3 regions of the Amycolatopsis sp. WAC 04197 genome follow, and region 2 is predicted to be linked to each of the others. Evidence: riboswitches for the same ligand, from Rfam matches in the RefSeq annotation. Region 2 holds a riboswitch; each other region holds the start of a gene.
The links. A riboswitch is a leader RNA that binds a small molecule or an ion and turns the genes downstream of it on or off. The one in region 2 is predicted to bind S-adenosylmethionine.
Positions count from the first base shown of each region.

Region 1 (4,213 bases), on a different contig from region 2:
CGGACCAGCGTCGAGCGCGTCGGAACCGGCCCTCCTCGACGAATCCCAGCCGCTGCCCGACGGCGATCATCCCCGGATTCCCCGAGAACGTGGCGAAGTCCAGGCGGAGCGTGTCGGTGCGAGCGAACAAATAGGTCGTCCACAGGCGTAAGGCCTCAGTGCCGTACCCGCCGCCCCAGTACCGCTCGTCGTAGATCACCAAGCCCATCCGCCGCCAGTCGGTCTGCCTGCTTTCCCAGTACCAGCTGACCCTGCCGATCAAGCCGCCGTCCTTCAGATCGCATACGGCGAGGCTGGCGCGGGGATCGGAGGGCTCGGCCGTGGGCGTGGTGAGTTCGCGTGCCGTCGAGTCGGCCGCTGCCGCGCTCGGGGTGCCGAAGTAGGGCCCGTTCGTTTCGTGCCAGGGCCGAGTGGGATCGAGTAGGTCGCGAAGCGGTCGAAGGTCGCTCGGCGTCCAGTCGCGCAGCCGGACTTTTTCGCCCTCGAGTACGACGTCGTCCACCGGCCAATAGTGGCCCACCGGGGCTGGTTACGATCGTCGGGTGACTGAACTGCTCGGTCCTGCGGAGATCAGGGCGCTGGCGGCCGAGCTGGACGTACGTCCGACCAAGAAGCTCGGCCAGAACTTCGTGCACGATCCCAACACGGTGCGACGCATCGTCGACCTCTCGGGGGTTGGCGAAGGCGATGTCGTGTTGGAGGTCGGGCCAGGCCTCGGCTCCTTGACGCTCGGACTGCTCGCGACCGGCGCCGAGGTCGTCGCGGTCGAAATCGATCCCGTGCTGGCGGGGCGATTGCCGAATACCGCCGCCGAACGGGGCGGAGCCGAACGATTGACGGTCGTCGGCGCGGACGCGTTGAGGATCACGGCGGACGACCTGCCCGCGCGTCCGACGGCGCTCGTCGCGAACCTGCCGTACAACGTCGCGGTTCCAGTCGTGCTTCACCTACTCGCCGAGCTGCCGTCGCTGACCAGTGGCCTCGTGATGGTCCAGACGGAAGTGGCGGACCGGATGGCGGCCGGCCCGGGGAGCCGGACCTACGGCGTCCCCAGCGTCAAGCTCGCGTGGTACGGAAAGGCGCGCAAGGTCGCCGCGGTGCCTCGCGCGGTGTTCTGGCCCGTTCCGAACGTGGACTCCGCACTGGTCGCTTTCGAGCGGGGTGAGGTGGTGTCGTCCGTGGACCGGGAGCGATTGTTCGCGGTGGTCGACGCCGCTTTCTCCCAGCGGCGGAAGACCTTGCGCGCCGCGCTGGCGTCATGGGCCGGTTCCGCCGAACGGGCGGGGGCGCTGCTCGAGAAGGCGGGTATCGATCCCAAGACGCGCGGTGAGCAGTTGGATGTCCACCAGTTCGCGCGGATCGCCGCAGCCGCGGGTTGACCGCCTGCCAGGGATGTGACCGGCACCGCGCGAACGCCCCTCGGCCCAGGTCAGCACGAGTGCGTAAGTCTTCCTCTCGATCTGTATGAGCCGGCATTGTCTTAGCAGGTAGCCCGCCTGAGGCAGGCCGAAGGCGCCTGCCTTTGTTCCAATATATGGACAGCGGATCCTGTATGATGGACGCGACCAGACGTGTGATCTGCGCCTACGCGCTTGCTTTCATCCAGTGGGATCGGTTTTACTCAGTGAGCCATCCCGAGCGACTGAGAGACCTGGCTCGCCGAAGTCGCAGCAACCACCCTCCACAGGGCAGGTGCTACAGCCAGGACCGATGGAGGCTGTGCCTAATGAACAGGGTCACCCACCCGCTCCTGCTGACCAGGCGACGTGTCGTCGATGAAGGTCGCCGCACGGTAAGTGCGTGTCGACGCTCCACCGTTACTGCCTGAGTCCTTCTCCCTTACCTCTGAAAACCGTCCGTTTCCGGACGGTCACTCGGTGACGGTCGGCGCGCTCGAAAGAAGCAGCGCCCCATTCGCATGGAGCCTCTCGTGATCACTGTCGAAAACCTGTCCAAATCCTTTCCCCTCAACGGAAATCCCGTCGTCGCGCTGCGCGATGTGAGCGTGGACATCCAGGCGGGCTCGCTGTTCGGAGTCGTCGGCCCGGCGGGCTCCGGCAAGTCGACCCTCGCTCGTTGCATCGGTCTTCAGGAGCGCCCCGACCGCGGCGTCGTCCGCCTCGACGGCCTCAACACCGGGACGCTCGACGGACGCCGGCTGCGCGAGATCCGGCGGCAGGTCGGTGTCGTGAGCACCAAGCCGGAATTGCTCGCCGAGCGCACCATCGCCGGCAACATCGCCTCCCCGCTCGAACAGCTCGGTCTCGACGGGCCGCAGCGTCGCAACCGGGTCGGCAACCTGCTCGACCTGGTCGGTCTCACCCCTCGGGCGGGGCAGCGGCCGGGTGACCTGTCCGAAGGGCAGCTGCGCCGAGTCGCCATCGCCAAAGCGCTGGCCGCCGGGCCGTCCGTGCTCTTGGCCGACGACCCGACCGCCGGTGTGCAGTCCGAGGAGACCGGCGCGGTCCTGACCGTGCTCGACCGGGCCCGTGCCGAGCTCGGAGTCACCGTGCTGCTCACCACTCCCGACGCCGGCGTGGTTCGCCGTGTCTGCGACGACGTCGCGGTTCTGGAGGCTGGGGCGATCATCGAACGAGGGACCGTGCTCGACCTGGTTTCCGACCCGAACAGCCGGACCGCGCAGGCGCTGCTTCCCGCGATCGAGACCGGGCGGGCGCAGGCCTCGAAGTACGACCGGGCAGTGGACGTCGTGCTCGTCGGCTTCGCTTCGGTCGGTGCGCTCCTCCCGGAGGCCGCCGGTCGCTTCGACGTCGAACTCGCCACCATCGGCGGCGGCCTGACCCGGATCGGCGACACGCCGGTGGGCCGGTTCCGTCTCGGTGTGCGAGGTGAGCGCGCGGACGCCGCGCTCGCCTGGATCGCCGAACGCGGCGGCCACGTGACCCACCCGGTCCGCGGACCGCAGGGTGTCGCTGCCTGATTCCTCCACGAACGGGCCGCTCAGGACGAAATCCGTCCGGGGCGGCCCGTTCGTGTCCGACTCGTCCTGTTCTCTTTTCTCCTGGTGGCAGCGCAAGTGGAACGGCCACGTAGGCTTGACGGGTGCTCGCCGTCGTACCGCCCCCAGTAACCGTCAGGGTTCCCGCCAAGGTCAACCTGCACCTGTCGGTCGGTGACGTACGCCCGGACGGTTACCACGAGCTGGTGACCGTGTTCCAGGCGCTTTCCTTGACCGACGAGGTGACCGTCGCGGTCACCGAAGATCCCGGTGTCGAGGTCTACGGCGAAGGCGAAGGCTCCGTACCTACGGGGGCCAACAACCTCGCTTGGAAGGCGGCGCAGGCGCTGGCGGCACATGTCGGCAAGGCGGACGGCGAGTCCAAGGTCAGGGTCGTACTGCGCAAAGGCATCCCGGTGGCAGGTGGGATGGCCGGTGGTAGCGCTGACGCGGCCGCGACCCTGGTGGGGCTCGCGTCGCTTTGGAAGCTTGACATCTCCCGAGACGAACTGGCGGGTATCGCCGCGAAGCTCGGCAGTGATGTCCCGTTCGCGCTCTATGGCGGGACCGCGTTGGGCACCGGCCGGGGTGAGCAGCTGGTGCCGGTTCTGTCGCGGCACACCTTCCATTGGGTCCTGGCCTTCGACCAGCGAGGTCTTTCGACGCCGAGGGTGTTCGGCGAGCTGGACAAGTTGCGTGAAGAGGGCAGCCCGCCGCGGATCGGTTCGCACACTCCGGTGGTCGAGGCGCTGGCGTCCGGTGACCCGCGGCAGCTGGCGCTGCTGCTCGGCAATGACCTTCAGGCGGCCGCCGTCTCGTTGCGGCCGGGGCTGCGTCGCACCTTGCGGGCCGGGGTCAACGCGGGTGCGCTCGCCGGCACTGTCTCCGGCTCCGGACCGACCTGTGCCTTTCTGTGCGCGGATGCCCAGTCGGCCGTCGAGGTCGCCGCAGAGCTGTCCGGCGCGGGTGTCTGCCGCACGGTACGCGTCGCGCACGGGCCGGTGCCCGGGGCGCGGCTGGTCGGCGGTGACGACGCTCCGCGGCCGTCTCCGCCGCGGGTGCACGCGTGAGGGTGTCCGAAATGGACATCGACTAATTCGTTGTGGTGCAAGCTTTTCGGAAAGGATCGGCTGAGGCATGGCCAACTTGGTCAACCTGGAGTCGGTGAGCAAGTCCTTCGGGGTGCGCCCGCTGCTCGACGGTGTTTCGCTCGGTGTGGCGGAGGGGCAGCGTATCGGTGTCGTCGGTCTCAAC
Region 1 covers NZ_QHJK01000002.1:933,547-937,759, forward strand. The annotation lists gene DMC64_RS11740 (GNAT family N-acetyltransferase) at 1-502, opposite strand, end outside; gene rsmA (16S rRNA (adenine(1518)-N(6)/adenine(1519)-N(6))-dimethyltransferase RsmA) at 543-1,379, shown strand; SAM riboswitch class I at 1,627-1,717, shown strand; gene DMC64_RS11750 (methionine ABC transporter ATP-binding protein) at 1,931-2,941, shown strand; gene DMC64_RS11755 (4-(cytidine 5'-diphospho)-2-C-methyl-D-erythritol kinase) at 3,064-4,029, shown strand; gene DMC64_RS11760 (ABC-F family ATP-binding cassette domain-containing protein) at 4,097-4,213, shown strand, end outside.
Region 1: another riboswitch for S-adenosylmethionine. It lies ahead of DMC64_RS11750 (methionine ABC transporter ATP-binding protein); the one in region 2 lies ahead of DMC64_RS23200 (aminotransferase class V-fold PLP-dependent enzyme).

Region 2 (4,213 bases):
CGGAGATCATGTCGACCACGTGCCCCCGCAGCGGGCCGGGGGCGCGGAAGATCCGGTCGGTCAGGTTGCCGAGCGCGCCGGCCAGCACCAGGCCGAGGCCGATCGCCCAGCCGACCGAGCGCAGCCGCCGCGACAGCCAGACGATGGCGATCACGACGGCGATCGCGACCAGCGCGAGCACCCAGGTCAGCCCGGTCGCCATCGAGAAGGCGGCACCGGGGTTGCGCACCAGCTGGAAGTACACGAGCCCGCCGAGGAACTCGACCGGCTGCTCGCCCTCCAGCGTGGACACGGCGATCTGCTTGGTGAGGAGGTCGATCCCCCACAGCACCGCGGCGACGACGAACACCACGGCGACGCGCTTCTTGGGCAGCGGCGGCGATGGCGGCGCGGTTTCGGGCTCTGTACTCACTCCCCTATTGTCCACTGAGCGTGTTCAGGCCTCCCCGGCGGCCGTCTTCGGCCTGCTCAGCAGGGCCGCGAACGCCCCGGCGAGCGCCACCAGCGACGACAGCACCAGCGCGAGCTGTCCGTGCGCGGGCACGACCGCGCAGAGCACGAACGCCGCGGCGACGACCAGCACCAGCGCGCTGCGTTCCAGCCAGGCCAGCAGCACCAGGCCGATCGTCAGCAGGAGCGCGCTCCGGGTATCGCCGTCGAGGTCGAATTCCCAGTAACCGACCAGGTCGGCCAGCGCGATGGCGACCAGACCGCCGAGCGCGATCGCGGCGACCTTCCACCACGGCATGGTCTTCGTCCGAAGGGCGTAGAACAGCACCGTGCCGAGGTAGGCCGCGAACACGGCGAACAGCCAGCCGTCGTTCCGGCCTGCGATGTCGAACGACGTGTCCAGCGCGGCCGCGGTTTCGCGGCTCATCTCGACGCCGTGCAAGCTCACGTACCCGAACGAATGTCGTTCACCGGCGGGCGCGTAGGCGAACCATCCCCCGGACCACATCCCGCCGAAAGCCACCACGGCCAGCTGGGCGAATCCCAGCAGCGCCAGCGGAAACCAGTAACGCGGTCGCTCGTTCCCCATGCGGGGTGAGGGTAGTGGCTCAGGCGCAGAACGGGGGCAGTTCGCGCGGATCGTTTTCCGGCACCCAGCGGCCTTCCGGCTTCTCGTACTGCCAGCGCGCGCCGCGGGCGACGATCTGGCGCAGCGCCAGGACGATCCGGTCCACGTGTTCGGTGGTGCTGCCGAGGCCGAGGCTCACGCGCACGGCCTGCTGGCCCGTCGAACCGGCGACGGCGATCAGCCGTTTGGTCGCCACGTGCGCGCAGAACGCGCCGTCCCGCACGCCGATGCCGTACTCCGCGGACAGGACCGCGGCGAGCCAGCCGGGTTCGAACCCGTCGACGACGAAGCTGAGCGTGCCGACCCGGTCGACCGGAGCGTCGAACAAGCGCAGTTCGGCGAAGCCGGGGATGGCGGCGAGGCCACGACGCAGCCGCGCCAGCAGTTCCTCTTCGTGGGCGACGATGCCGTCCCAGTTCGCGGCCAGCGTCTCGCAGGCGACGCCGAGCGCGTAGACGCCGACAGTGTTGGGGGAACCGGCTTCGTGCCGCTCAGGTCCGGAATTCCAGACCACGGAGTCACGGCTGACGAGCTTCGTCGCGCCGCCGCCGGCGAGGTACGGCTGGGCCGCGCGCAGCCAGTCCGCGCGGCCGATCAGCGCGCCGGCACCGAAAGGCGCGTACAGCTTGTGTCCCGACAGCGCGACGTAGTCGACGTCCAGTTCGCGCACCGAGATCTTCCGGTGCGGCGCGAGCTGCGCCGCGTCGAGCGCGATCCGGGCGCCGTGCCGCCGCGCGACGGCCGCGATCTCCTTGACCGGCAACAGTTCCCCGGTCACGTTGGACGCGCCGGTGAGCACCACCAGCCGCGGCCCCTGCGGGCAGTCCGCGAGCGCTTCGTCCACAGCGGACACCGCGGCGAGGCGGGTACGCGGCGTCTCGACCCGGCGGACGTTCGGTCCCTTCCACGGCAGCAGCGCGGCGTGGTGCTCGGTGTCGAACACGACGACCGACGTGTGCTTCGGCAGGCTGCGCGCGAGAAGGTTGAAGGAATCGGTGGTGTTGCGGGTGAACACGACGGTGTCGGTCGATCGCGCGTCGACGAAGTCCCGCAGGATTCCGCGGGTGCGCTCGTAGAGCTTGGTGGAGACCTGCGAGGCGAACCCGGCCCCGCGGTGCACGCTGGCGTACCAGGGCAGGAACTCGTCGACCGCGGCCCGCACCTTGTCCAGACACGGGGCGCTCGCCGCGTGGTCGAGGTTGGCGTAACCGATGTCGCCGCCGGTGACCAGCGGAACCCGCAGATCGGCGCAGGCGACCGCCGGGATTTCGTGCGTGACAACGGTTTCAGCAGGGGTGCTGGTGCGTTCGAGAGCGAGGGTCATCGTCATCCTCCGGGCCAGGGGACCCGACGAGGATCCCGCGCTTGCCCGTCGCACCACGCGACGAGCCAGGTCCTCACCCGGGGCACCCCACCGCGGTAGGAGGGTTGCCGGTCAGCTAGCCGGGGCTTGACGCTGACACTCGTGACCTACGGACGAAGTTAGCGGATGGGCGGGCGATCGAGCCAGCCCTCGTCCGCATCTTGAGACGCCGCTCACGTGTCCCGCGAGCGGGAAACACCGCTGCCCGGCGCCGCGCCGCGCCGGGCAACGGCAGGTCAGACCCGGAATCGGCCGGGCAGTCCGATAGTCGCGCGGGAGGAGAGTTCGGTCGCGGTACCCGAGTACTGATCGGTGCCCGCGGTGAACTGCCAGCCGCCGAAGGTCTTGCCGTCGACCGCCTCGCCGTAGGCCGCGGCGACCGTGGTCGAGACCTCGTCGTAGGACTTGCCGTTCCAGTTGCCGGCGCCGACCCCGAAGTCGCGCGAGTCGCCGCCCTGCGCGGCGGCAGTGGGCAGGGTCCACAAGGTGAAGTGCACGTGGGCGCCGGTGCTGCTGCCACCGCAGGGCAGCGCGTTGCCGGTCCGGCCGAGTGCGTCGCCGGGGACGACCTTCTGGCCGTCGGTGACCGAAATGTTCTCCATGTGGTAGTACCCGGTGCGCCAGCCGCCGTCGTGGTCGACGGTCACCCAGTCGCCGCCGGAGCAGTGCTGGATCCGGACGGTGCCCGCCAGCGGGGCGCGAACGGTCTTGTCGCCGGGGCTGAAGTCGATGGCGTTCTTCACGCCGGAGTTCCCGTTGTCCGAGTGGATCCCCGCCGAGTAGACCGATTGGCCCGTCTCGAAGGGCAGTCCGAACGCGGGGAAGGCACCGGCCGCCGTGGCCGTCGGGGCGGAGAGAACCACTCCGACGAGTGCCACCGCGGCCCCCAGACCGGCGAACCGCGCAGGAAGTTTCGTCACCTTGCGTACTCCTTACCCCGTGACACTCACCCATTCGATGGAGTCGATTGCGGGGAAAGTAATCCAAAAGGAGTACGAAAGGGAAGAATTTTCTGAGATCAACCGACGAACAGCTGGTGCCGGTTCGTGACCTACTGGCCGGATTCGCCCTTCCACCTGGCCAGGCGGCCCGCGCGGTCGACGGCCCGCAGGCGTCGTTCGGCCGTGTCACGGGCTTCAGCGGTGGTCACGACGAGTAACTGGTCGCGTTCCTGAAGCCGCGTGTTCTTGTTCGGCGTGAAGCCCGTGCCGTCGCGGACGAGGAGGCTGATCGTCGCCCCCACCGGTAGTCGCAGCTCGGCCAGGTAGACGCCGTGCATCTTCGACCCGGTGTTGATCCGGACCTGCAGGAGCTCCGCGCCCATCTCGTCGAGCGGCGCGGAGTCGACGTCGATCTCGTGCGCTTCGGCGTGCTGGGCCAGCCCGAGCGCTCGCGCGAGCGGGGTCAACGTCGCCCCTTGGAGCAGCGTCAGCACGATGACCAGCACGAACACCGCGTCGACCAGCTCCTGTGCGCCGGGTACCCCGGACGACAGCGGGATCAGCGCGAGCACGATCGGGACCGCGCCGCGCAACCCGGCCCAGGACAGGAACACCTGTTCCCGCCAGGGGATCTTGAACGGCAGCGCCGACAGGAGCACCGACAGCGGACGCGCCAGCAGCAACACGACCGCGCCCGCGACCAGGCCCTGGACCAGGCTCTCGAAGATCCTGCCCGGCGAGGCGAACAGGCCGAGAAGCACGAACAGGCCGATCTGTGCGAGCCAACCGAGCCCTTCGGCGAAGGAAAGCGTGTCCGACCGGTGCGGCAGC
Region 2 covers NZ_QHJK01000006.1:209,822-214,034, forward strand. The annotation lists gene lspA (signal peptidase II) at 1-412, opposite strand, end outside; gene DMC64_RS23195 (hypothetical protein) at 437-1,039, opposite strand; gene DMC64_RS23200 (aminotransferase class V-fold PLP-dependent enzyme) at 1,059-2,402, opposite strand; SAM riboswitch class IV at 2,435-2,549, opposite strand; gene DMC64_RS23205 (M23 family metallopeptidase) at 2,678-3,361, opposite strand; gene DMC64_RS23210 (potassium/proton antiporter) at 3,493-4,213, opposite strand, start outside.

Region 3 (4,213 bases), on a different contig from region 2:
AGCTGGCTCATCACCGTGGCCCGCCACGGCGCCCGGGCGCCGGGAGCCGTCGTGGACTGGCCGGATGGCTGGTGGGGCGGGCTTTTGGCGGCCGGACTGCTCGCCGTGCTGCTCGTCGTCATCCGGTTGCGGCACGGGCGGATCCTGCTGGCGATCGCGTTGGCCACCGGATTGGTCGTCTTCGTACCGGTGCGGGTGCTGGCACCGGTGTGGCCACCGCCGGCGTGGAACGCCGTCGCCTGTGACGTCGGACAGGGCGATGCCGTCGTCCTCGCCACGGGTGAGCAGGGGAGGGCGGTCCTGGTCGACACCGGGCCGGAACCGGGTCCGGCGGACGAATGCCTGAGCAGGCTCGGCGTGGACCGCGTGCCGCTGATCGTGCTGAGTCATCTGCACGCCGACCACATCGGCGGTCTCGGATCCGTCTTCGAGGGCCGGTCGGTCGGTGCGGTCGCCGTCGGCTCGGGACGGGCTCCGGCCTGGGCGTGGCAGCAGGTCGCGGACGAGACCGCGCGGCGCGGGATTCCCTTGCTGGAGCTGGAGATCGGACAACGGCTGGAATGGCAGGCGTTGTCACTCGACGTACTGGGACCGCGTTATGTCACCCGGCGCTCGGTCCGTGAACAGGACGGCACGGTGATCAACAACGGTTCGGTCGTCCTGCGCGCCGGGACCCCGGCGGGCCGGATGCTGCTGACAGGCGACATCGAGCTCGCCGCGCAGTCCGACCTGATGGCCGAGGGCGCCGATCTGCGTGCCGAGATCCTGAAGGTCCCGCATCACGGAAGTCGTTACACGGCACCGGATTTCCTCAACGCCGTCGCACCGCGGGCCGCGTTGGTGAGCGTCGGTGCCGGAAACACCTACGGTCATCCGAACAAGTCCACTTTGGACAGCCTGGTGGCCGTCGGCGCGTCGGTCGCCAGGACGGACACGGACGGCGACACCGCGGTGGTCGCGGACGGGCGAGGCCTCGCCCTGGTACGCCGGGGTGAGCCCCGCGGCCCGCCTCGTTCCTGAGGCGGGCCGGCGGGAACTCAGATGCCCAGCGCCCTTCAGATACCCAGAGCTTCGCGGACCGCGTCGGCCGAGGCGCTGACGGTGGCCTTCGGGCCGATCTTGTCCTCGACGGCGTCGAGGGTCTTGAGGCCGTCGCCGGTGATCAGCAGGACGATCTCCTCGTCCGGGTTGAGCTTGCCGGTCTCGATGAGCTTCTTGGCCGTCGCGACGGTCACGCCGCCCGCGGTCTCGGTGAAGATGCCCTCGGTGCGGGCGAGCAGCCGGATGCCCTCGACGACCTCTTCGTCGGTGACGTCTTCGATCGCGCCACCGGTGCGGTTGACCACGTCGAGGACGTAGGGGCCGTCGGCCGGGTTCCCGATCGCCAGCGACCGGGCGATCGTGTCCGGCTTGACCGGCTGGACGACGTCGTGACCGGCCCGGAAGGCCGCCGAGACGGGGGAGCAGCCGGTGGCCTGCGCGCCAAACACCTTGTACGGCGTCTCGTCGACGAGGCCGAGCTGACCGAACTCGCGGAAACCCTTGTCCACCTTGGTGAGCTGGGAACCGGAGGCGATCGGCACCACGATCTGGGAGGGAAGCCGCCAGCCGAGCTGTTCGGCGACCTCGAAGGCCAGCGTCTTGGAACCTTCCGAGTAGTAGGGCCGGACGTTCACGTTGACGAACGCCCAGCTCTCCTGCTCGGCGGCGAGCTGGGTGGCGAGCCGGTTCACGTCGTCGTAGTTGCCGTCGACCGCGATCAGGTCGCCGTCGTACACGGCGGTGGTGAGGATCTTGGCGCGCTCGAGGGTCTTCGGGATCAGCACGACCGACCGCCAGCCCGCGCGGGCCGCCGCGGCGGCGACGGCGTTGGCCAGGTTGCCGGTCGACGGACAGGCCAGCACGTCGAATCCGAATTCGCGGGCGGCGGCCAGCGCGACGGCGACCACGCGGTCCTTGAACGAGTGGGTGGGGTTCCCGGTGTCGTCCTTGACCCAGACCTTCTTGACGCCCAAGGCTTTCGCGAGCCTGTCGGCCTGGATGAGCCGGGTGGCGCCGGGTTCGGTGTTGGGGATCTCTTCGACGTTCGACGGAACGGGAAGGAGCTTCTTGTAGCGCCAGATGTTCTTCGGTCCGGCTTCGATGTCCTCGCGGCGCACGCGGCCGAAGTCGTAGGCGACTTCGAGCGGCGAGAAGTCCTCGGCGGAAACGAATTCGGGGGCGAGCGGCTGCCGGTGTCCCTCTTCCTTCGACACCAGTTCGACGGCCGGTCCGAGATCCGGGGTCTTGGTGGTGGAGGTCGTGCCGAGGGTTGCGGTCATCGCGAGGTTCCTTTCCTCATCTGCCCCGCCGGTGGCGGGCCGGAATTGGCACCGTGTTCGTCAGCTATCCCGCGATCGCGGGATGACAGGCTGACGCCGGTTGCCGGGGCTTCATCGGGCCGTTCCCTCTGCCCCTCTGGATGAGCGGTATTCGATTGTCGGCACGCGCGTCAGCGCGTCGCCTCGCCAACACCGTACGACATGAGCCTCAGGTGGGGCCACCGTGCCCGGAACACATCACCGGACAAAGCACACGAGAGGACGAGTGGCAGGATCGTCACCGTGACGACGCAAGCTTCCGCCCCATCGCCGCTGGTCCTGGTTCTCGGTGAGGAAGAGCTGCTGATCGAACGTGCGGTCCGCAGTGCTTCGGACGCGGCCAAAGCGGCCGATCCGACGGCGGATCTCACCCGGATCCGGGTGTCGGACCTCACAGTCCCGGCGCTCGCGGAAATGGTCAGCCCTTCGCTGTTCGCCGAGGGCAGGGTGATCGTCCTCGAATCCGCGCACGACATCTCGCAGGAGCTCGCCGACGGGGTGATGGCCTACGTCAAGGCGCCCGCCGACGGCATCGTGCTCGTCGTCGTGCACAGCGGAGGCGGCCGGAGCAAGGCCGCGAAAGGGCTTCCAGCCGCCTTGAAAAAGGCGGGCGCGGAAGTCGTCGAATGCCCGAAGCTGACCAAGGCCGCCGAGCGGGAATCCTTTGTCCGCAACGAGGTCCGCCGGGTCGGCGGGAAGATCGACGGTGCGGCCGTGCTCGCGTTGATCGACGCCGTCGGCTCGGATCTGCGCGAGCTGTCGTCGGCGGCGACCCAGCTCGTCGCGGACGCCGGCGGGGCGGTCGACGAGCAGGCCGTCCGGCGCTACCACCGTGGCCGAGCGGACGTGAACGGTTTCGCCGTCGCCGAGAAGGCCGTCGCCGGCGACAAGGCGGCGGCGCTGGAGTCGCTGCGCTGGGCGATGCAGCTGGGCGTACCGCACGTGCTGGTCGCGGACGCGCTCGCCGACGCCGTCCGCACGATCGCGCGGGTGTCCGGCGCCGGTCGCGGCAACCCGAATCAGATGGCGGGCGAGCTGGGGATGCCGCCCTGGAAGGTGCGCAAGGCGCAGGGGCAGGCCCGCGGCTGGGGGCAGGACGGTCTGGCCACCGCGATGCGCGTGGTCGCCCGGCTCAACGCCGAGGTCAAGGGCGTGGCGGCCAACCCGGAGTACGCCTTGGAGCGCGCGGTCCTGGAGGTCGTCGACGCCCACGGCACAAGCCGCTGAGAACGGCGAAGGGCCCCGGCGACGCGAGTCGCCGGGGCCCTTCGAAAGCCGATCAGAGAGAGTTCGCGCGCTTCGCGAGCGCGGACTTCTTGTTGGCGGCCTGGTTGGCGTGGATGACGCCCTTGGTCACGGCCTTGTCCAGCTTCTTGGCCGCGTCCTTCTGCAGCTCCAGGGCCTTGGCCTTGTCACCGGCGTCGGCGGCCTCGCGGAACTTGCGGATCGCGGTCTTCACCGAGGACCGGATCGCCTGGTTGCGCTGACGCGCCTTCTCGTTGGTGGTGATGCGCTTGATCTGCGACTTGATGTTGGCCACGGGGGCGCTCCTCTTGAATCTCTCGGTGGTTTCACCGCCGCGCTGTGACCGGCCCTGCGTGCTCGTGGGAGCGGCGCGGGTTTCCTCCATGACGGAATGCCACACGACGGTGAAAGGCAAGCTTAACAGCCGTCCCGGCACGGCTCGCGCCAGCCTCGGGAGGGCTGCTTACGGTACGGTGAAGATCGTAGTGCCTAGGGTTCCGCCGCCTGCCCGTTCAGCGAAAACACACAATCAGGGCAGACGGGACCGGTCCGAGCGGCACCATCGGCGGAGCCGGAAGCGCCGCCGTTCATCTGACGGGACAAAAGCC
Region 3 covers NZ_QHJK01000014.1:58,185-62,397, reverse strand. The annotation lists gene DMC64_RS37675 (ComEC/Rec2 family competence protein) at 1-1,020, shown strand, start outside; gene thrC (threonine synthase) at 1,056-2,321, opposite strand; SAM riboswitch class I at 2,335-2,468, opposite strand; gene holA (DNA polymerase III subunit delta) at 2,604-3,587, shown strand; gene rpsT (30S ribosomal protein S20) at 3,640-3,900, opposite strand.
Region 3: another riboswitch for S-adenosylmethionine. It lies ahead of thrC (threonine synthase); the one in region 2 lies ahead of DMC64_RS23200 (aminotransferase class V-fold PLP-dependent enzyme).